One region of the Anaerobacillus sp. ABD4_527 genome, then DNA from elsewhere that is predicted to be linked to it. Evidence: a T-box and tRNA genes for the amino acid it is inferred to sense, from the RefSeq annotation. Region 1 holds a T-box; the other holds one or more tRNA genes.

What was found. A T-box is a leader RNA that pairs with one kind of tRNA and senses whether it is charged. The one in region 1 lies ahead of ACXAHI_RS06695 (valine--tRNA ligase), so its partner is inferred to be a tRNA-Val.
Positions count from the first base shown of each region.
Region 2: it has a tRNA-Val gene. The T-box ahead of ACXAHI_RS06695 (valine--tRNA ligase) is inferred to sense a tRNA for this amino acid. The anticodon was not compared.

Region 1 is NZ_JBSWXZ010000001.1:1,256,659-1,266,707, forward strand. Features, by position in the region: gene ACXAHI_RS06695 (valine--tRNA ligase) at 14-2,656, opposite strand; T-box leader at 2,720-2,945, opposite strand; gene ACXAHI_RS06700 (hypothetical protein) at 3,104-3,304, shown strand; gene ACXAHI_RS06705 (hypothetical protein) at 3,301-4,275, opposite strand; gene ACXAHI_RS06710 (hypothetical protein) at 4,268-5,122, opposite strand; gene spoVID (stage VI sporulation protein D) at 5,147-6,193, opposite strand; gene hemL (glutamate-1-semialdehyde 2,1-aminomutase) at 6,336-7,622, opposite strand; gene hemB (porphobilinogen synthase) at 7,644-8,621, opposite strand; gene ACXAHI_RS06730 (uroporphyrinogen-III synthase) at 8,611-9,378, opposite strand; gene hemC (hydroxymethylbilane synthase) at 9,375-10,049, opposite strand, start outside.
Region 2 is NZ_JBSWXZ010000001.1:478,467-488,515, forward strand. Features, by position in the region: gene ACXAHI_RS02495 (hypothetical protein) at 1-67, opposite strand, end outside; gene ACXAHI_RS02500 (toxic anion resistance protein) at 85-1,155, opposite strand; gene ACXAHI_RS02505 (glutaredoxin domain-containing protein) at 1,360-1,599, shown strand; gene ACXAHI_RS02510 (acyl-CoA dehydrogenase family protein) at 1,657-2,811, shown strand; gene ACXAHI_RS02515 (cell wall hydrolase) at 2,940-3,548, shown strand; gene kapB (kinase-associated lipoprotein KapB) at 3,621-4,013, shown strand; gene trhO (oxygen-dependent tRNA uridine(34) hydroxylase TrhO) at 4,091-4,972, shown strand; gene ACXAHI_RS02530 (NRDE family protein) at 5,048-5,803, shown strand; gene ACXAHI_RS02535 (hypothetical protein) at 5,931-6,089, shown strand; tRNA gene ACXAHI_RS02540 (tRNA-Val) at 6,266-6,341, shown strand; tRNA gene ACXAHI_RS02545 (tRNA-Thr) at 6,365-6,440, shown strand; tRNA gene ACXAHI_RS02550 (tRNA-Leu) at 6,446-6,530, shown strand; tRNA gene ACXAHI_RS02555 (tRNA-Arg) at 6,549-6,625, shown strand; tRNA gene ACXAHI_RS02560 (tRNA-Ala) at 6,635-6,710, shown strand; tRNA gene ACXAHI_RS02565 (tRNA-Ser) at 6,715-6,807, shown strand; tRNA gene ACXAHI_RS02570 (tRNA-Gly) at 6,811-6,884, shown strand; tRNA gene ACXAHI_RS02575 (tRNA-Glu) at 6,892-6,966, shown strand; gene ACXAHI_RS02580 (transporter) at 7,206-7,541, shown strand; gene ACXAHI_RS02585 (YpjP family protein) at 7,670-8,320, shown strand; gene ACXAHI_RS02590 (hypothetical protein) at 8,368-8,589, shown strand; gene ACXAHI_RS02595 (YuzB family protein) at 8,794-9,030, opposite strand; gene trxB (thioredoxin-disulfide reductase) at 9,229-10,049, shown strand, end outside.

The DNA of each region.
Region 1 (10,049 bases):
ATTCGCCATACCTTTATTTTTTCAATTCGTTTATACGTGCTTCGACATTGCTTCTTCTTTCTAGATAGTCCTTCTCTTTCGCACGCTCTTCATCAACAACTTTTTCAGGTGCTTTGCTGATGAACTTCTCGTTAGCAAGTTTCTTTTGAACTCGCTCTACTTCCGAATCAAGCTTTTTCAACTCGCCTTTAAGACGCTCGATCTCTTCATCGATGTTGATCAAACCTTCTAACGGTAGGAATAACTCTGCTCCTGAAACGACTGCTGTCATCGACTTGTCAGGTGCTTGTAGGTCTGCAGAAATCGTTAGTGCTTCTGGGTTACAGAAACGTTCGATATACTGCTTATTCTTCTCAAGCTGCGCTTCAGCTTCAGCCGTTTTTGGCTTGATCTGCAATTCGATCGGTTTACTTGGTGCAACGTTCATTTCCGCACGGATGTTACGAACAGATCGAATGATCTCTGTAAGTAAAGCCATGTCTGCTGCTGCGTCTGGGAAGTGCAGGGCATCCTGCTTCACTGGCCAACTAGCGACAGTGATCGATTCTCCTTTAAGAGGAAGGTGCTGCCAAATTTCTTCAGTAAGGTAAGGCATAAATGGATGAAGCATACGCATCGTTTGATCTAACACGTAAGCTAAAACAGAACGAGTCGTCTTCTTCGCGGCTTCATCTTCACCATACAATGGCAGCTTCGCCATTTCGATATACCAGTCACATAGATCATCCCAGATAAAGTTGTAAAGGTATCTTCCAACTTCACCGAATTCATAGTTGTTGATCAATCTTGTTACTTGGTCAACCGTGTCGTTCAGTCGAGTTAAAATCCATTTATCAGCGGTTGATTTTTCGCCAGTAAGATCGAGCTCATCGTATTCCATGCCATCCATATTCATTAGGGCAAAACGAGAAGCGTTCCAAATCTTATTTGCAAAGTTCCAAGTCGACTCAACTTTTTCCCAGTAGAACCTTAGGTCATTTCCTGGTGAAGAACCAGTTGCAAGGAAGTAGCGAAGAGAGTCAGCACCATACTTCTCGATAACATCCATCGGATCTACTCCGTTACCAAGCGACTTACTCATCTTTCGTCCTTCAGAATCTCTTACAAGACCGTGAATCAATACATCGTTGAACGGACGCTGTTCAGTAAATTCGATGCCTTGGAAGATCATGCGAGCTACCCAGAAATAGATGATATCATAACCCGTTACAAGTACATTCGTAGGGTAATAGCGCTTGAAGTCTTCTGCTTCTTCATCAGGCCATCCCATTGTAGAGAAAGGCCATAGCGCTGAACTAAACCATGTATCAAGAACGTCTTCATCTTGATTCCAGTTCTCGATGTCTTTTGGTGCTTCATCACCAACATAGATTTCGCCTGTTTCTTTATGGTACCAAGCTGGGATACGGTGCCCCCACCACAATTGACGAGAAATACACCAGTCACGAATGTTTTCGATCCAATGAAGATACGTCTTCTCAAATCGTTCAGGTACGAAGTTTACTTTGTCCTCAGATTTCTGAAGATCGATCGCTTGTTTTGCAAGAGGTCCCATCTTAACGAACCATTGCGTTGAAAGATAAGGTTCTACAACTGCCCCGCTTCGCTCAGAGTGCCCTACAGAATGAACATGCTCTTCAATCTCAAAGAGTGTGCCTGCTTCTTGAAGGTCCTTAACGAGCTGCTTACGACATTCGAAGCGATCCATCCCTTTATATTTACCAGCATTATCGTTCATCGTACCGTCTTCGTTCATCACAAGAACGCGCTCTAAGTCATGACGATTTCCGATTTCAAAGTCGTTAGGATCATGTGCCGGAGTAATTTTTACTGCCCCAGATCCAAACTCCATATCAACATAATCATCAGCTACGATTTCGATCTCTCGTCCTACGATTGGAAGGATCGCCTTCTTACCAATAAGGTGCTTATATCGCTCATCTTCAGGGTGTACAGCAATTCCTGTATCTCCGAGCATCGTTTCTGGACGCGTCGTCGCAATTTCGATATGCCCTGAGCCATCTGAGAGTGGATAACGCATGTGATAAAAGTGTCCTGTTACTTCATGATGGATAACTTCAATATCTGAAAGGGCTGTTTTCGTCTGAGGATCCCAGTTGATAATGTATTCGCCTCTGTAGATGAGACCCTTCTCATATAATTTAACGAAGACTTCACGAACGGCGTTTGAAAGACCGTTATCAAGCGTGAAACGTTCACGAGAGTAATCAAGAGATAAGCCAAGCTTCGCCCATTGACTTCTGATAAAGTCTGCATATTCTTCTTTCCATTCCCATGACTTTTCAAGAAATTTTTCTCTTCCTAAATCATAGCGAGAAGTTCCCTCTTCGCGTAGTTTTCCTTCTACTTTTGCCTGAGTGGCAATACCAGCGTGGTCCATCCCCGGTAACCAAAGGACATCATAACCCTGCATTCGTTTAAAACGAGAGAGGATATCTTGAAGCGTTGTATCCCATGCATGCCCGAGGTGCAGCTTACCTGTTACGTTCGGTGGTGGAATAACAATCGTGTAAGGCGTTTTGTCCTTATCACCAGTTGCTTCAAAAAACTTCCCATCTACCCAATACGGGTACCATTTCTGCTCAGTTGCCTGTGGATCATACTTTGTCGGCATCGTTAGCTCTTTATTAGCCATTTCCATCCATCCTTTCCAATCAATAAGTCGATAGCAAACAAAAAAACTTCTCCCATCCTTAGTGAAAAGGACGAAAGAAGTTTCGCGGTACCACCTTTATTTACAGCTCCAGAAAAAAGAGAGAAGCTGTACGCTTCATTGAATAACGGATTCACCGGTCTCTCCTACTACGAGTTCAGAGAAACAGCTCCAGGGCGACTTCAAATGTTACGTTCCTAAGAAATCTCGCAGCGAATGATTTCTCTCTCTGAAGGGTTCACATTTTACTACTCCCTATCGTTGCCTGTCGACTATTTGTATTCATAAGTTTACCTGTTGTATAAAAAACCGTCAAGATACTATTAGCCCTTTTTACTATCATAACCACTTTCTTTTTTACTTAATCACCCAAACTACTGTCCAAACATAACCTGATTGTATCGAGAGTACTATGAAGGGGACCTATACATGAAAAAGCGATTTGGAGGACTCAACCGCTATCAGCTTCCACCGGCTTTTTACAAATTCAGAGACATACTGGCGCAATTCGTACCGCCTTTTATCTTCTTTCAGGCGATAAGAACGATTCTCTTTCCAACTTCAGTGGATGTGCTTATCTTGATTATCCTCGTAGCATTAGAAGTGTGTTTTTATTTTGAATGGATTTAAGCACGCATATTTTGTAGTGTCGTCGTAATTCCATTCATCACTTCTATTTTTTTGGTAAAATGACGGACATGCTTCATGTGTGACCAATTCCTCTGATTCGATAGAAAATGGGTCACACTGTTAAACAACGATTCAGGAAAATACAAATAACTTGCGAGCAAATCCTTTTCTTCTTCATGCAGAGCAAACTGACTTTCATAGTGAGAAATGTTTGAGACTAACGTATCTGGGTTGAATTGAAACGGTGGTACCGAAGCACGAATCATGTACGTAAGATCTCTCACTGGAGAGTCTACTACGGATTTTTCGAAGTTAAGGAAATATCCCTTTTCTCTCCCTACAACAAAATGAGAAGCTGAACACTTCCCATGACAGAGCACAGTTCTGTATCGTTTTGTTTCATTCGTTTGTTCAAACCAATAGTCTAGTCGTGACTTTGATAGGTCACAATTTTTCATGAGTTGATGAAAATGGGTCGCAACAGCCAATTCAAATGGAGAGAGATAGATGCGTTTTTCAATATCGTTAACGTACTTTTCCATTTCGAACTGACGACTTTCTCTGAGTATGACCATCTTTTCATAAAAATGCTTGATGGATTCTTCAGAAAAGGCATGATCCTTTACAGAATACCCATGTAATTCTGCTAGCCTTTGAATCATCTGAGACTCTTTTAATGAAGGATTAACACTTCCTTCTTCGATCCAATGAGATAAATACAGCACACGATCTTCTACCACTACAAACGTATCGCCATACTTTGTGTTGATCAATGGTACATATCCATTAAACTTTAATTCCCTGAAGTAGTTCTCTAGATACAGCATCCAATCCATTCGATCTCTTGTTAATCTTGTTTCTTTAAGTGCAAAAGTTCCTTGATTCGTTGTAACTTTCAATACTTTTCCATATCTTTCGTAGTGTTCAAGAGTCATGTCATACTGAAATAAAATTGCATTAAGATTATTCATAGGAGATTGTCCTCCTAGTAGAGAGCTTTAGAACTTCATATAGTTCCATCATCGTTTCCCATTCTTTCTTAAACCGGTTAAAGACCTCTACTTCATCCTCACAATCCTGCATCTCTCTAACACAGTCAATCCATTCCCATGGTGCTAGAAGTGTAAGTTTCACACGATCAACTAAATCACCTGAGATCGCATTGTGTAAACTTGCCCAACACGCTTTTCTATCTTCTTCCGTATAGGAGTCGGTAAGGAGTGCACGTCGGATTACTTGATGGGCAGGCTTTGGAAGGCTGTTACTCAAATCATAATAGTATTGTCCCATGACCATTTTCAACGCATTCCCGTCATAACATGTTGGATTCATGAGTAGTAATGACTTTCTTTGTTTCACTTTTGGAATATAGCGAACTAAAGAAGAATAAATTTCCTGGTTCTTATGCTTCAACTGTTGTAAGTTCTTAAGAGCCTCCTTATAAGGAAACTCTCCAAGGTTTACCTCATTGTAATAAGAAACCTCGCTTCCAACTTCAAGTAATGAGGCGATCAAAAAGCCAAGGAACTCTGGATCGTTGATTATTTCCGTTGACTCAATAACATCATGTATCGTAATAAATGAGCCTCCAAGTTGAACAAATGGAGCACCATCACGCGTACGTATCATCCGATTGCACATGATTCCTGATTTAGAAAAAAGACGGTCACGGAAGTTGAGATGATACTCAAGCAATTTCCGATCCCGCCAATACGTTACTTTCTTCAATCCAACATGTGTATGAAATGCAGATTCTTTATGATTCCAGTGCAAATCCTTAAATTCATACTGCTTTTTAACCACAGTCGTTATGTCCATTTGTACTACCCCTTTTCACACCTATTACCGGTTAACGGGGATGTATAGGATCTGTCCTTCTGTCACTTCTTCTTCATCAAGTCGATTCACTCGTGCTAGGTGACTCGGCAAAACTCTATAACGCTCCGCAATCTCTGTAAGGGAGTCGCCTGGTTGAATGATACACATCTTCATCTTTGAGAAGTTTTCTTCATCTTTAGTTAGCATGTTCGTTAAATACAAAGCATTTTCTTCACGAACCGGCTCTCTTTCTTCTACGGTTTCTTCTGAAGCCTCAGCATGTTCATTATACTCATCATACTCAGCTTCATAGTTACCCCTTTGTGCACTTTCCTCGTTATGGTTATAGTAACTCGATTCTGCATTTTGACCTGCCATTCTTGTTAATAAATCATAGTTTGTTTCATTGTTCATAGCTTCGTACTGCACTTCTGCAGGCTCTTCATCTGTTTGAGAAGCTTTCGCCCTCATGTCAACTTGAGGCGTCCGTTTACTTTGAGGAAACATAACAGGTTCTTCAGCTTCATCACTTACATATTTCACATCATTTTCCCAAACAGATTCGTCTGATGATCGCTCTTCTTCAAGTTCCACTTCATCATCGTATTCTACCTCTGAGTCATTTTCATAACTTTGATATCCTGCATCTCCTTGGATACCGCTGATCGATATATCTGCATTAAGCTGCAAACAATTCGTTTCGCATAACGTGTAGTCAAACGTATCTACCGTCACGAAAATATCTTCTAACTTACTGATCCTACTCGATGGAATTGTAATATCTACCGGAAAACGATGTCCGATCGTAGCCGTTCCATCCTCTCGAGTTTCTACTTCATGAACAGAGCGATAGACGGACGACTCATCATCGTGATCCTCATAATCCTCATACTCTCTTTGCAAATACTCACCTGATAAATACAAACACCCTTTAACTGCTACGTAATCCTCATATTCTTCAATGGAAATTTCAGGGTCTAGTGAGATCGATAAAACCTCTTCAACTTCCTGTCCTTTCTTTAACCATACCTGCTCCTCAACGGAGAAATGCAAATGTGAATCATTCTGCATGCTTTCTCCTCCTTTCGAACATTATCCATACATTACACGTTTATGAATTGGATTTAAGAATATGTCTAAAACATCGAAATTGCACGCTATCTGTACAAGAACATAAAAAAACCTGTTAGGGATGCCCCTAACAGGTTTGGTATTATTTTAGTTTAGAGAAAGCCGCTTCTGCAGCTGCAATCGTTTGATCGATATCGCTATCTGTATGTGCAGTAGAAAGGAAGAGACCTTCAAATTGAGATGGAGGAATCGACACGCCTTGGTCAAGCATCTCTTTAAAATACTTAGTAAAGTATTCTAGGTTTGAAGATGAAGCAGTTTCAAAGTTCACAACATCTTCATCTGTGAAGAAAAATCCAACCATCGATCCAGCACGGTTTACAGTATGAGGGATGTTGTACTTCTCAGCCGCTTTTGAAAGTCCTTCTCCTAGTCGTTCAGCTTTTCGTTCAAAATCTTTGTAGCTATCAGGTGTTAGCTGCGATAGCGTTTCATAGCCGGCTGTCATCGCAAGTGGATTACCACTCAATGTACCAGCCTGGTAAATCGGTCCACTCGGAGCGACCTGATCCATAATTTCTTTCTTACCACCATAAGCCCCTACAGGAAGTCCTCCACCGATCACTTTTCCAAGGCAAGTGAGATCAGGTGTAACCCCGTAATAACCTTGTGCACAGTTATATCCAACACGGAATCCAGTCATAACTTCATCAAAGATAAGAACAGTACCGTTTTCTTCTGTAATGGTACGAAGTTCTTCTAAAAATCCAGCATGAGGTGGAACAACGCCCATGTTACCTGCAACTGGCTCAATGATTACTCCCGCTATATCATCACCAAATTCTTTAAATGCATATCGGACACTTTCAAGATCATTATATGGAACAGTAATCGTGTTCTTTGCAATTCCTTCAGGAACTCCTGGGCTATCTGGGAGTCCGAGAGTAGCAACACCAGAACCAGCTTTGATCAATAGAGAATCGCCATGTCCATGGTAACACCCTTCAAACTTAAGGATTTTGTTACGTCCTGTATATCCCCTAGCAAGTCGAAGCGCACTCATCGTTGCTTCAGTTCCAGAGTTCACCATACGAACGCTTTCGATTGAAGGAACGCGCTCTACTACTAGCTCTGCTAACTTTGTTTCATACGTGCTCGGAGCACCAAAGCTAGTACCAAGCTCCGTTACTTCCTTCAAGCTATTCACTACCTTTTCATCAGCATGTCCAAGGATGAGGGGGCCATAAGATAAGACGTAATCGATGTATTCATTTTTATCGATATCATATATCTTCGACCCTTTTCCTCTTTCCATAAAAATAGGATCAAGTCCAACTGATTTAAAAGCTCTCACAGGACTATTCACCCCGCCTGGCATCACTTTAGTAGCTTCCTGAAACGCTTCTTTGGAACGATCATAATTTCCCATAAAAGATACTCCTCTCTCTTCTTATTTATCTAACCAGCGTGCTGCGTCTTTTGCGAAATACGTAATGATAAGGTCAGCGCCCGCTCGCTTCATACTCGTTAATTTTTCTAAGACAACTTCTTCTTCATTCAACCACCCATTTTGGCTAGCTGCTTTTATCATTGAATATTCCCCACTTACGTTATAAGCAACCATTGGAAGAGGGAAACGATCCTTTAACTCTCGGATGATATCAAGGTATGAAAGGGCTGGTTTTACCATCAAGAAATCAGCGCCTTCTTCGATGTCACTTTCAGCTTCTCTGATCGCATCGAGTCGGTTTGCTGGATCCATTTGATACGTTTTTCGATCACCAAACTGTGGTGAGCTATGTGCAGCGTCGCGGAAAGGTCCGTAAAACGCAGAAGAAAACTTCACCGCATAGCTCATTACTGGAACATCAACGTATCCAGCTTCATCTAGTCCTTTGCGTATCGCTCCAACAAACCCGTCCATCATGTTAGAAGGTGCGATGATATCTGCGCCAGCTTGTGCTTGAGAAACAGCAGTCTTCGTTAATAGTTCTAGTGATTGATCATTAAGGACATAACCATCTTCAATCACGCCACAGTGACCATGGTCTGTATACTGACATAAGCAAGTATCTGCAATAACCGTTAGCTCGGGAAACTCTTCTTTGATTTGCTTGATCGCGCGTTGTACGATCCCAGTTTCACAGTAAGCTTCTGATCCAACGGCATCTTTATGATTTGGTACACCAAACACAATAACAGATTGAATACCTAACTCAACTACTTCTTTAATCTCCGCATTCAGGTGGTCTAAAGAATAATGAAACACACCTGGCATCGAAGGCACTTCTCTCTTCACATCATTTTCTTCAACAGCGAAGACAGGATAAATTAAATCTTCTTTATGTAAAAACGTTTCCCGAACCATGGCTCTCATCGATTCAGATCTTCTTAAGCGACGATGACGTCGAAAATTATCAGCGTTCATTAGTATCCTCCCTATTTTCAAAGTAATGCTCTAAACTTTGTAACAATCCTTCGATCGTATATTCATTCGGAACAACATCTGCTTTCAATCCGTATGATCGAAGCGTTTTATCTGTTATAGGTCCAATTACTCCTATCGTGATTCCTTTCAAACTCTCTTGCAAATCTTTTGTATGAAGCAGTTCAACAAAATGATGAACGGTGGAAGATGATGTGAACGTTATGACATCGAGCTCCCTCTTACTAATAGCCTCTACTAAAGGGACTTGAGATTCCTCTGGAACAACCGTTTCATAAATTGTCAGATCGGTTACATTGAATCCGAGCTTCTTTAATTGCTGAGGCAAAACCTTTCGACTCAAGTTCCCTCTTGGTAACAGGATAGTCTCTTCAGGTTTACCCTCTCTAGAAAGCGCTGAGATCAATCCTTCTGCCGTATAATCTTCTGGAAGTAGGTCGATTGCAACATGATGTTTTTTAAGTTCTTTTGCTGTCTTACTGCCGACTGCAGCCACTTTACTCTTTGTTGGTAGGGAGGCTTCTTGAAAAAAGAAGCGAACTCCATTCGAACTTGTAAAAACCACCCACTCATAGCCTGAGACATCCAATGAATGTAGCGCGTGTAAGCGTGGTTTAAACGCAATGAGGGGAATTTCTACTGAAACTCCCCCATGCTTCTCAACTAACCTCGAAAATGTAGCTGCCTGCCCCCGAGCTCTCGTGACTAATACACGTTTCCCTGAGAGCGGTGAAATCATTGATCGAGTTCTTCCTTCACACGATCTAATATCTCTTTAGCACCTTGCTCCTTCATCCTATTCGCAAGTGTGACTCCTACTTGTTTGAAATCAGAACCTGTTTCCATTTCTTTGATGACGACAGAACCATCAGGCTCGCCTACAAGTCCAGTTAATGAAATGGTTCCATCTTTTAATACCGCATGGCCAGCGATAGGTACTTGACAGCCACCTTCTAACGTATGAAGGTAAGCTCTCTCTGCCAATACAGTCTGCGTTGTATGCTCATCGTTAAGTTTTTCAAGAAGAGCTAGTAACTCATCATCACTTTCCCTGCATTCAATCGAAAGCGCTCCTTGTCCCACCGCAGGTACGCATAGATCAGCATCTAGGTATTCAGTGACGATCTCTTTTGACCACCCCATACGATGAAGTCCTGCTGCCGCTAAGACGATCGCATCGTAGTCTTCTTCTTCAAGTTTACGTAAGCGAGTGTCGATGTTTCCTCGGATCCACTTGATTTCTACATCAGGTCGAATCGCTTTTAATTGTGCGCCACGTCTAAGGCTGCTCGTACCGATGATAGCTCCTTCAGGAAGCTCTCGGAACAGTTGCTTCGATTGAGAGATAAGAACATCTCGGAAATCTTCACGCTCAGGTATACACCCGATCGTTAATCCTTCTGGCAAGAC
Region 2 (10,049 bases), 780 kb from region 1:
CGGTTTTAAATCTGGGAGGCAAAAATTTCTCCACCCATTGATATTCAGGAGAGTTTAGTAGCCCCACGTTCATAACCTCCAGTCTTATAGACGGTCTGCAGCTTCAGAAAGCTGCTTTTGCTTTACAGTTGATCCGTCAAGCTTAAGCTTCATTTCATTGTTGAGTTGTTCCATCTCAGTAATAAAGAGTTTTCCACTATCGATGATTCTAGCGTTCGATTTTTCTGTGAGATCGATCGCTTCGAATACGTCGTTATAAGCTTTGCGGAAAGATTCGATCGCAATTGCAGGTTTTTCAAGAGTTTTAATCGTTTCCTCAGTGTTCTGTTTGAGCATTTCTGCATTTCGAAGCAGCATTGATTCTGTTGCTTCATTCACATTTTGAACAGCAGAGATAACTTTCTGCTGATTACCAAGTGCAAGCTGGATGGAAGCGGTAACTGTGATGATGTTTTTCGTCATCGTAACAGCATTGAAAATCGCTTCTTCTAACTTTTCGTTATTTTCTATGATTAGATCAACAGAAGCCATCGATTGTCTTAATACCATTACAGCTTGTGACATGTTCTTTACGCGGCTGACCACTTTTTGTTGAGCTTTTTGAATGGGTAGAGGATTTTCCTTCCATTCATCTTTCGCAGCTTCTTCATCAAGCATCGTCATCAATGTCTGTCCAAGTTCCATCTGCTCTTCTAACCCGCCGATTCTTTCACGTGCAACATCTTTGAGTTCTCTCAACATCAAGTTGTCTTCTTGAAGTTTGTCTCTACCTGTTAATAATGACTCAACAATAACCTCTACTTGAGATTCCACTGTCTTATACTTTTTTGCATACTGTTCGATTTCATTACGTCCAAGAACTTTGTTCATTAGCTTATTGAATTTAGTTTTCTTTAAATAAGTCGGCTCTAGTTCAGATACATGCTCCCGTAGCTTATGGAGGTTTTCAGGAAGATCATTATCTGGTTGGTCGATCATTCCTTTAACGGGACGTTTTAACGCTTCTAAGGATTGACCTGCGTTCCTCTGAGCATCTTCTCCTAATCCTGATAAAGATTGTAGGATTTTATCAGAGTCATCTTCATTATAAAAGCTCTGGATAATTTCTTCCGCTTTTTCTCGTTGTCTATCATTTTGTTCAGATAAGTTGTTCATATATGTCACTCCTTCAAAAGAATGAAAAGTTGGGTACCATGTAATACCTTATACGTTCTATCTTCAAAAAAAGTTTCAACTACTTGTCGGCATCATTCCCTTCATCGATCGGGAACAAACGTTTTAAAGAACAGATGTGTTGCAAGTATGAAACGCTGGTGATATGTTTTATACGGAAAAGATTCTATTAGGGAAGTGACGTCTATGAAGAATGTAAAAGTATACACGCAGCCTGCTTGTCCGCCGTGTGAGTTTGTTAAACAATATTTCGATGTGAATGGAATAGAATATGAGCTGCTTAATATCAAAGAAAATGCAAGGGCTCGTGATGAATTGATCAATACTCATAATTCGATGTCTACGCCTACAATCGTGATCGATGAAGAAGTAATTATCGGCTTCAAGCAAAATCGAATCGATGAACTGTTAAATATAAGAACTTAATTTGCTTTTATCGTAATTCAACGGTGATAAGTAGTCAACTAAAGGAAGGTGACTAATTTGATAGAAAAATTTATTCGTAATGAGCGTGAAGAAAAACTCCATCATTTAGCGCAGGATTTAAGTGTAGAGTTACAGGAACTCGCATCGAAAATCGATGAAGAAGCGAATATTCCAACATCGATTCTAGATCGGTTCAGAACATCTGGTTACTCAGCGCTACCTGTTCCAAAGCAATATGGTGGAGAAGACCTTTCTTTATATGAGCTTGTTTTGATTCAAGAAGAGCTAGGTAAAGGAGAGGGGGCAACTGCACTTTCGATCGGCTGGCATCTTGGTATTTTGAAAGATCTAAACGACCGACGACCGTGGAACGACATTACCTTCGGAAGACTTTCTAGAGATGTTGTGGAAGGAACGATCATTAATCGTGCTCAAACAGAAGAAAAGACAGGGGACCCTACGAGAGGAGGGCTACCTGTAACGATTGCTAAGAGAGTTGATTCAGGATATCGTTTGACAGGTAGAAAGACCTTTACAACACTTAGTACTCATCTTGATCAGGTGATTGTAAAAGCGACTTTGGAAGACAGTGAGGAAGCTTGCGATTTCCTCATTTCTATGAAAGATGAAGGAGTTACTATTGAAGAAACTTGGGATGTAATTGGCATGCGGGGTACGAGGAGTGATGATCTTGTTCTTAAAGATGTTCATGTCCCTGCAGAACGATTATTAGAAGTGTATGACAAAGAGCGGAAAACGAAAGCGATACCACCTGGATGGCTGTTGCATATACCTGCGGTTTACCTTGGGATTGCTGAAGCAGCTAAGCAGGAAGCGATCGAATTTGTAAATACGTATCAGCCGAACAGTTTGGATAAACCATTAAGTGAAGTGCCTCATATTCAAGATAAGATTGGACAAATTTCGTTAAATCTATTGAGTGCACGCCATTTTCTATATTCTGTTGCCGATCAATGGGATAAGTATCCTGAAGAGCGAATGAAGATGCAGTCACAGCTATTCGCTGCGAAACATCAAGCAGTAAATGCGGCGATCGACGTAGTCGACCTTTCTATGAGGATAATCGGTGGTAGAAGTTTAATGAAAAAGAACAAGATTGAACGTTTATATAGAGACGTACGAGCGGGACTCCATAATCCACCTAGTGACGAATTAACGTTGCAAGTATTAGCAAATAGTGAGCTTAAATAAGGTGGAATAAGTTTCATGTTGTAAGGTTTTCTGGAAATAAGGCCTTCGATTTCCTATTGAAATGATGATGAATATGCTCTAACCTTTCTAACTGTGACGATTTTGAGAGATAGGAAGGGTGAGGCGAAGTGAAAAAACATGTATCATTGTTAATGATTATGACTCTTTTCATAAATCTGATCTCTTATCAATCACATCAGGTTGAAGCAGTTACTTCGGTTAAAGCAGAAACGAAACTGCCTACTCGAGCATTAGATACTCCTAAAGAGACAAAACCTGATCCAGAAACAAAGCACCAGGTAGCATTACGAATGAACCTACCTATTAATAATATGAATGATGTAAAAGAAGTAAAAGGTGACCAATTATCAGTAAAAAAATACTCTGTAAAAGAAGTTGAAATGCTAGCACGATTGATCAACGGTGAAGCTAGAGGAGAATCGTTCGAAGGGAAAGTGGCAGTTGCGGCTGTAACGCTAAACCGTGTTCGTTCATCAAAGTTTCCTAATTCGATCAAAGAAGTTATCTTCCAGAGTGGAGCATATACAGCAGTATCTGACGGTCAATATAGCAAGAAACCTGGAAAAAAGGCGTACCTTGCAGCATATGAAGCATTAAAAGGTGAAGATCCAAGCTCAGGGGCTTTGTTTTACTATAATCCAAAAACAGCCACTGATGATTGGATTCGAAGCAGACATGTCATTAAGACAATTGGAAAACATGTATTCACAAGATGAAATCCTCCAGACCCTGGAGGATTTTGTGATATCATCAGGTTGTAAAAGCATTGGTGAAGGAGTGAAGACATCATGGCAGATAAAAAGTCATTTAAACAAGGTGAAATCGTTACAGCAGGTTATAAAACAGGGAGATATATTGGAGAGATCGTCGATGTGAAATCTCCCAAAGCAGTCGTAAAGGTTCTTGCGGTCATCAAGCACCCAACACAAGGGGACCTGCACAACCCGAAGCAGCTCGACGTGCCATTATTTCACCAGCGTAAGGCGCTATCACAATACGAAAAAGCGCTTGTCCCTATTTCCGCGATCAACCACTATGATGAAGAAATCCCGGGTTACCTCGAATCCTTAAAGGAAGCGGTAGACACACAAGTTAATGAACTAAAACACGAAGGTGGGAGATGGGCAGAGGCTTCTTTAATCGAGTTGGAAAAACTAAAGGATGATTACTTTACATCGTGAGGATCATCTTTACATCACATCATAAATCAGGTAAGATTTAATACTGATTTTAGAATACGCAGAAGGTGGTTTTTGACTTGCAATCAGAAGCTTCAGCATATCAAGTGCTGTTATATTATAAGTATGTAGAAATTGAAGATCCCGAGTATTTTGCTAGAAAGCATTTGAAATTCTGTAAGTCTCTAGACTTAAAAGGTAGAATACTCGTAGGTAAAGAAGGCATAAATGGTACCGTCTCAGGACCAAAAGAATACACTGAGCAATACATGCAAGAGTTAAGAAACGATCCACGTTTTTCTGACATTGAGTTTAAGGTCGATGAAGCGGAAGCTCACACGTTTAAAAAAATGCACGTACGAGCTAGAAATGAGATCGTATCACTCCGTCTTGATGAGGATATCGATCCAAATGAGCTTACGGGAAATTATCTCGAGCCAAAAGAGTTTATGAATGCACTCGAACAAGATGATGTTATTGTTATTGATGCAAGAAATGACTATGAATATGATATCGGTCACTTCAGAAATGCAATTCGACCGAATATAAAAGCGTTTCGTGAATTACCTGAGTGGATCGAAGAGAACTTATCAGATCAAAAGGACAAAAAAGTCCTCACTTATTGTACAGGCGGGATTCGTTGTGAAAAGTTTTCCGGGTATTTGAAGAAAAAAGGTTTTAATGATGTATCTCAGCTTCATGGTGGAATCGTAACATATGGCAAAGACCCAGATGTACAGGGGAAATATTTTGATGGTAAGTGTTTTGTGTTTGACGATCGCTTAGCTGTTGATGTAAATCAAACGGATGATGCTAAGGTAGTTGGAACATGCTATCATTGCGGCACACATGCAGACACTTACATTAACTGCGCAAATGTAGAGTGTGATAAACTACACATCGTTTGTGATGAGTGCTTGGACTCACAACAACGTTACTGTTCATCATCTTGTGCTGGTTAAGTTGATACAATAAAGGGTTGAAGGAGCACAGTGGTTAACACTGTGCTCCTCTGCTTATCGGAAGGCGGAAATCGTATGTGTTTAATCGCAGTTGCAATCGATGTTAATCCAAAATATCCATTCATTTTAATTGCTAATCGAGATGAATTCTACGAACGACCCACTGAAAGGGCTCATTATTGGGCTGATTATACTAACCTTTTAGCTGGAAGAGACCTAAGAGCAAAAGGTACATGGCTTGGTGTTACGACAGAGGGTAACATTGCTGCATTGACAAATTATCGAGAGCCTAATGAAGAACGAAAGGAGCGGTCAAGAGGGGAACTACCAGTCAAATTTCTCACGCAGTCTATTCATCCATACGATTATTTAAAGAGTGTGCAGGAACAAAGAGATCACTACAATGGTTTCAACTTGTTTGTGGGTAGTGCAAATGAGTTCTTTTACTATTCAAATCGTGAGGATGAGGTTAGGAAAGTTGAGTCAGGCATTCATGCTGTAAGTAATCACCTGTTGAATACAAGCTGGCCCAAAGTGGATCGAATCAAGAGAGAACTATCAGATTATCTTGACCAAACAGAAGAGATTGACTCTGATCAGCTGTTCAAACTACTTGATCATGCTGAACCGGCACCAGATAAAGATCTTCCAAACACAGGTATCCCGCTAGAATGGGAAAGACTTTTGTCACCTATCTATATTACATCTGAAAAGTATGGTACTAGAGCACAAACGATCGTGATGGTCTCTAACGAAGGAGAAGTGACGTTCCTTGAAAAAGCTACTGGTGAAAAAATAAACAAGTTTCATTTTTCAATCGACCGTTCATAATACGTGCTCTAGAGGAATACATTATATCCTACCTATCATTACCAGCTTATATATGGTAATAAAGACCAGGTTTATGATTGGTCTAAAGAGGGTAACTAGGGGTTACTAAGTATGAGGAGGGGTTTTATTGAAACGAAAGCGTCACTATGTTGAAGATCAGCTACTAAGGGAAGCCTCTAATATTCGAGAGTATCGTAAGGTAGATGTTGAAGTGGTAGCCAAGAAATATCCTGAACGCAGTGCGCCTCCAAAGAAAAATAAAACTCTTGTTCAAACATCAGTATAAGCAGGGGGATTATATCCCTTGCTTTTTTTATGTAAAAAAACTATTGCAATCTAGTAAGATAATTGATAATATAAATCTTGTCCTCATAAACAACGTTTTTCGACACAATGTTCTTGAAAAAAAGTGTTGACGTGAATGGACAAGTAGTTATATAATATAGAGGTCGCTGTTTATTTGGAGGATTAGCTCAGCTGGGAGAGCATCTGCCTTACAAGCAGAGGGTCGGCGGTTCGAGCCCGTCATCCTCCACCATTTTTTCTCTATAAAAATACTTCGCCGGTCTAGCTCAATTGGTAGAGCAACTGACTTGTAATCAGTAGGTTGGGGGTTCAAGTCCTCTGGCCGGCACCACACACGCGGGTGTGGCGGAATTGGCAGACGCGCTAGACTTAGGATCTAGTGTCTTACGACGTGGGGGTTCGAGTCCCTTCACCCGCACCATTAGAATCATATAGATATGCGCCCGTAGCTCAATTGGATAGAGCGTCTGACTACGGATCAGAAGGTTAGGGGTTCGACTCCTCTCGGGCGCGCCATACATACTTGGGGCCTTAGCTCAGCTGGGAGAGCGCCTGCCTTGCACGCAGGAGGTCAGCGGTTCGATCCCGCTAGGCTCCACCATATTGGAGGAATACCCAAGTCTGGCTGAAGGGATCGGTCTTGAAAACCGACAGGGGCTTAACGGCCCGCGGGGGTTCGAATCCCTCTTCCTCCGCCATTTGCGGGTGTAGTTTAGTGGTAAAACCTCAGCCTTCCAAGCTGATGTCGTGGGTTCGATTCCCATCACCCGCTCCAATTTAGTGGCCCGTTGGTCAAGCGGTTAAGACACCGCCCTTTCACGGCGGTAACACGGGTTCGAATCCCGTACGGGTCACCATTTCAAAGAAGCTTACGGGCTTCTCACCCAAGGGTTCCCCTGCAGAAGTTCTCTCGAAGAAGAGAAATCAGCAGGACTAGCTAACGCGTCGGAATCCCGTACGGGTCACCATTTCTTATAATAATTTTATTTGATTATGAAGCGACAGCACACTCAAAGAGGTGCTTTTTTTGTTGTCCAAATGAACCTCTCACCTAAGAAGGGCATACAGTGTCTATATCAAGTGAGAAGGGATGGAAATGATGTATAGTGAAGAGCATGAACACATCGAATACCACATTCATACCTATGAGGCTCCTCGTCAACAGCAGCCAGTGATGCAGCCACCTTCTAGTCCGCCATCAACAACACCACAGATGCCTATGTCAGCACAGGCAGGAACACAAGCCGTAGATCCGTTTGCAATTAGAGGATGTTTATACCGCTACACGTATATATGGATGAAAGGTGGAAATCGCTTCTGGTTCTGGCCTGTTTTTGTTGGCAGAAGATCTGTATCTGGATTTCGATGGACGGGAAGAAGATGGGTATATACAGGAATAGATCTTAATCGCATTGAAATGTTTACTTGTTGAGTGGATGAGCGCTTTTAACGAAGCGCTCAAAACATGTAACAGAATAGTTAAAAAATTATCTGGCATTTTCATCGTCTTCATGGGACAATGTAAGAAATCTTTTATTTGAGAAAGTCAGGTGTAGACGATTGCGCTTTCCGTTATGGTCAAGAAAGCTTTTTGTAGCATTCATTGCTGTTATTACGCTTGGTACAGTTATACCAACAGAGTATTTACAAGATCTTAAACCTGGACAAAAGACTGAAGCTAACTACCAAAAAGACGTTTCACACGTGGTTGAAACGGACGAGCCTCCTCAATTATCATTTGAAGAAGTTGAGATTGAGCCTCTACGTTGGCCTGAGATTGCAGAACGATCTTCGTCATCTGAGGTAGTAGAAGAATTCATTACCTATGCTTCACTACAAACTGAAGAATTAGGAATAAGAAAGTTTGGCGACACGATTGCTAACCGTGTTGGGTCTGATTACATAAATTTGATCGTTCCGAAAGTAAACGAGGTGATTACATCTAAAGTCGAAGAATTAGATGTAGATTTCGTTCGTTCACTTCGTTTGACTGATAATCCATCTGGTGGTTATGGTGAACGTATCATGCACGTGTACAACGAGAAAACAGGGAATGACTTGATGAGGTTTCATGTGAGAAGAGACCATCCACCTCAGGATGGATACTGGTTTAACTTTCATTATCACGACGAAAAAGATAATTTCAGTGAGCATCATGAAGTTGGGAAGATTTATTGGGATAAAAACACTCCGCCAAAATGGCTCTCGTAATGAGGCATGCGGGGTGTTTCTGTTTGATTGGAAGGGAATGAATAGAGATGGAACTCGTTCAGTGTATAAGAGACGTATTTGAAGAAGATCCTTTAACAGGTACTGAAAATGAACGGAAATTATTTAAAAAAGGAAATTTTTATCCTGCCTATCAGGATGATGAAGAGAATTGGATAACAGTTGATGACGAAGGGGAGCATCATATCATTGCGAGTGGTGAGTCGCCGATAGAAGACTTCTGGTTTTTGTATCGTTTTAGAATCGCATAAGTAAACGCTGCTCAGTTGAGCAGCGCCGTATTACTTCTTTTTAGGGCGCGCTTGTTGCGGGCCTCTTTTTTTATTCATTTGGAGAGCATCCTCACCGCTTTTAGTACCCTGAGCCCCTGTTTTGGGATCGTAGCCATTGCGACTTTTCATTGAGCAATCCTCCTTTTAGGTGTCACTCAATACTATGCCCAGACCAAACTTAAATTAAAACATAGGATTTTCTTCAATAAATTGATATACGTTACGTACGAGTTCATCTGAAGATGTAGCAGTAACGCGCTCTCCGTTAACGAGACAATACATCTCCTGACTACATAACGTACAATGTCCTAGACAAGAATATTCTAATACATCTAGATCATGGTCTTTTTCAAGTATTTCCATCGCTTTATGTGAACCGCTTGATAGGTTACTCATACAAAACTCAACGATAGGATTCATGCTATTATCACCTCAATGCTGATTGCAAGTTCTACACTTGTTCATTTTATCAAGAAGGAATGGTAATGAACAACCTTTTGCAACTGAGCAGAATAATAAGCAATATTCAGTAAATACGATATACTAAATGCGTATAGAGGGTTTATTTCTTTAAAATAAGGAAAAATAAAATAATGAAGCTTATTGAGGAGGGTCATTATGAATAAACCAGTAATCGTAGGAACGGGACCAGCAGGTTTAACAGCTGCAATTTATTTAGCAAGAGCAAATATGGAGCCTCTCGTTATTGAAGGACCAGAGCCAGGTGGTCAGTTGACCTTAACGACAGATGTAGAAAATTTTCCTGGCTTCGCAGATGGAATACTTGGCCCAGAATTAATGGAAAACATGAAGAAACAAGCGTTACGCTTCGGTGCTCGAATTGAAAGAGGTTGGGTTAAGGATATCGATTTTTCAAAACGACCTTATACTTTAAAGACCGATACGCTTGGTGATGTAGAAGCAGATGCGGTATTGATTTCGACTGGTGCTTCCGCAAAGTTACTTGGAATACCAGGAGAATCCGAGAATATGGGTAGAGGTGTAAGCACTTGCGCTACGTGTGATGGGTTCTTCTTTAGAAATAAGAAGATTGTTGTTGTTGGCGGAGGAGACTCTGCGATGGAGGAAGCCACTTTCCTTACTAAGTTCGCTTCGGAAGTTACAATTCTTCATCGAAGAAACGAACTTAGAGCATCAAAAATCATGCAAGAAAGAGCGCGTAATAATGAAAAGATCACATGGAAGCTTAACTACTCCCCTGTTGAAGTTGTTTCAGATGGAAAGAAAGTAAGCGGTATTAGAGTAAAAGAAAGTGATTCAGGAAATGAAGAAACGATTGAGACAGATGGAATCTTTGTAGCGATCGGTCATAAGCCAAACACTGATTTTCTTGAAGGAAAAATAGACATGGATGACAAAGGCTACATCAATGTTGAACCAGGAACTACTCGTACGAACCTTCCAGGTGTATTCGCGTG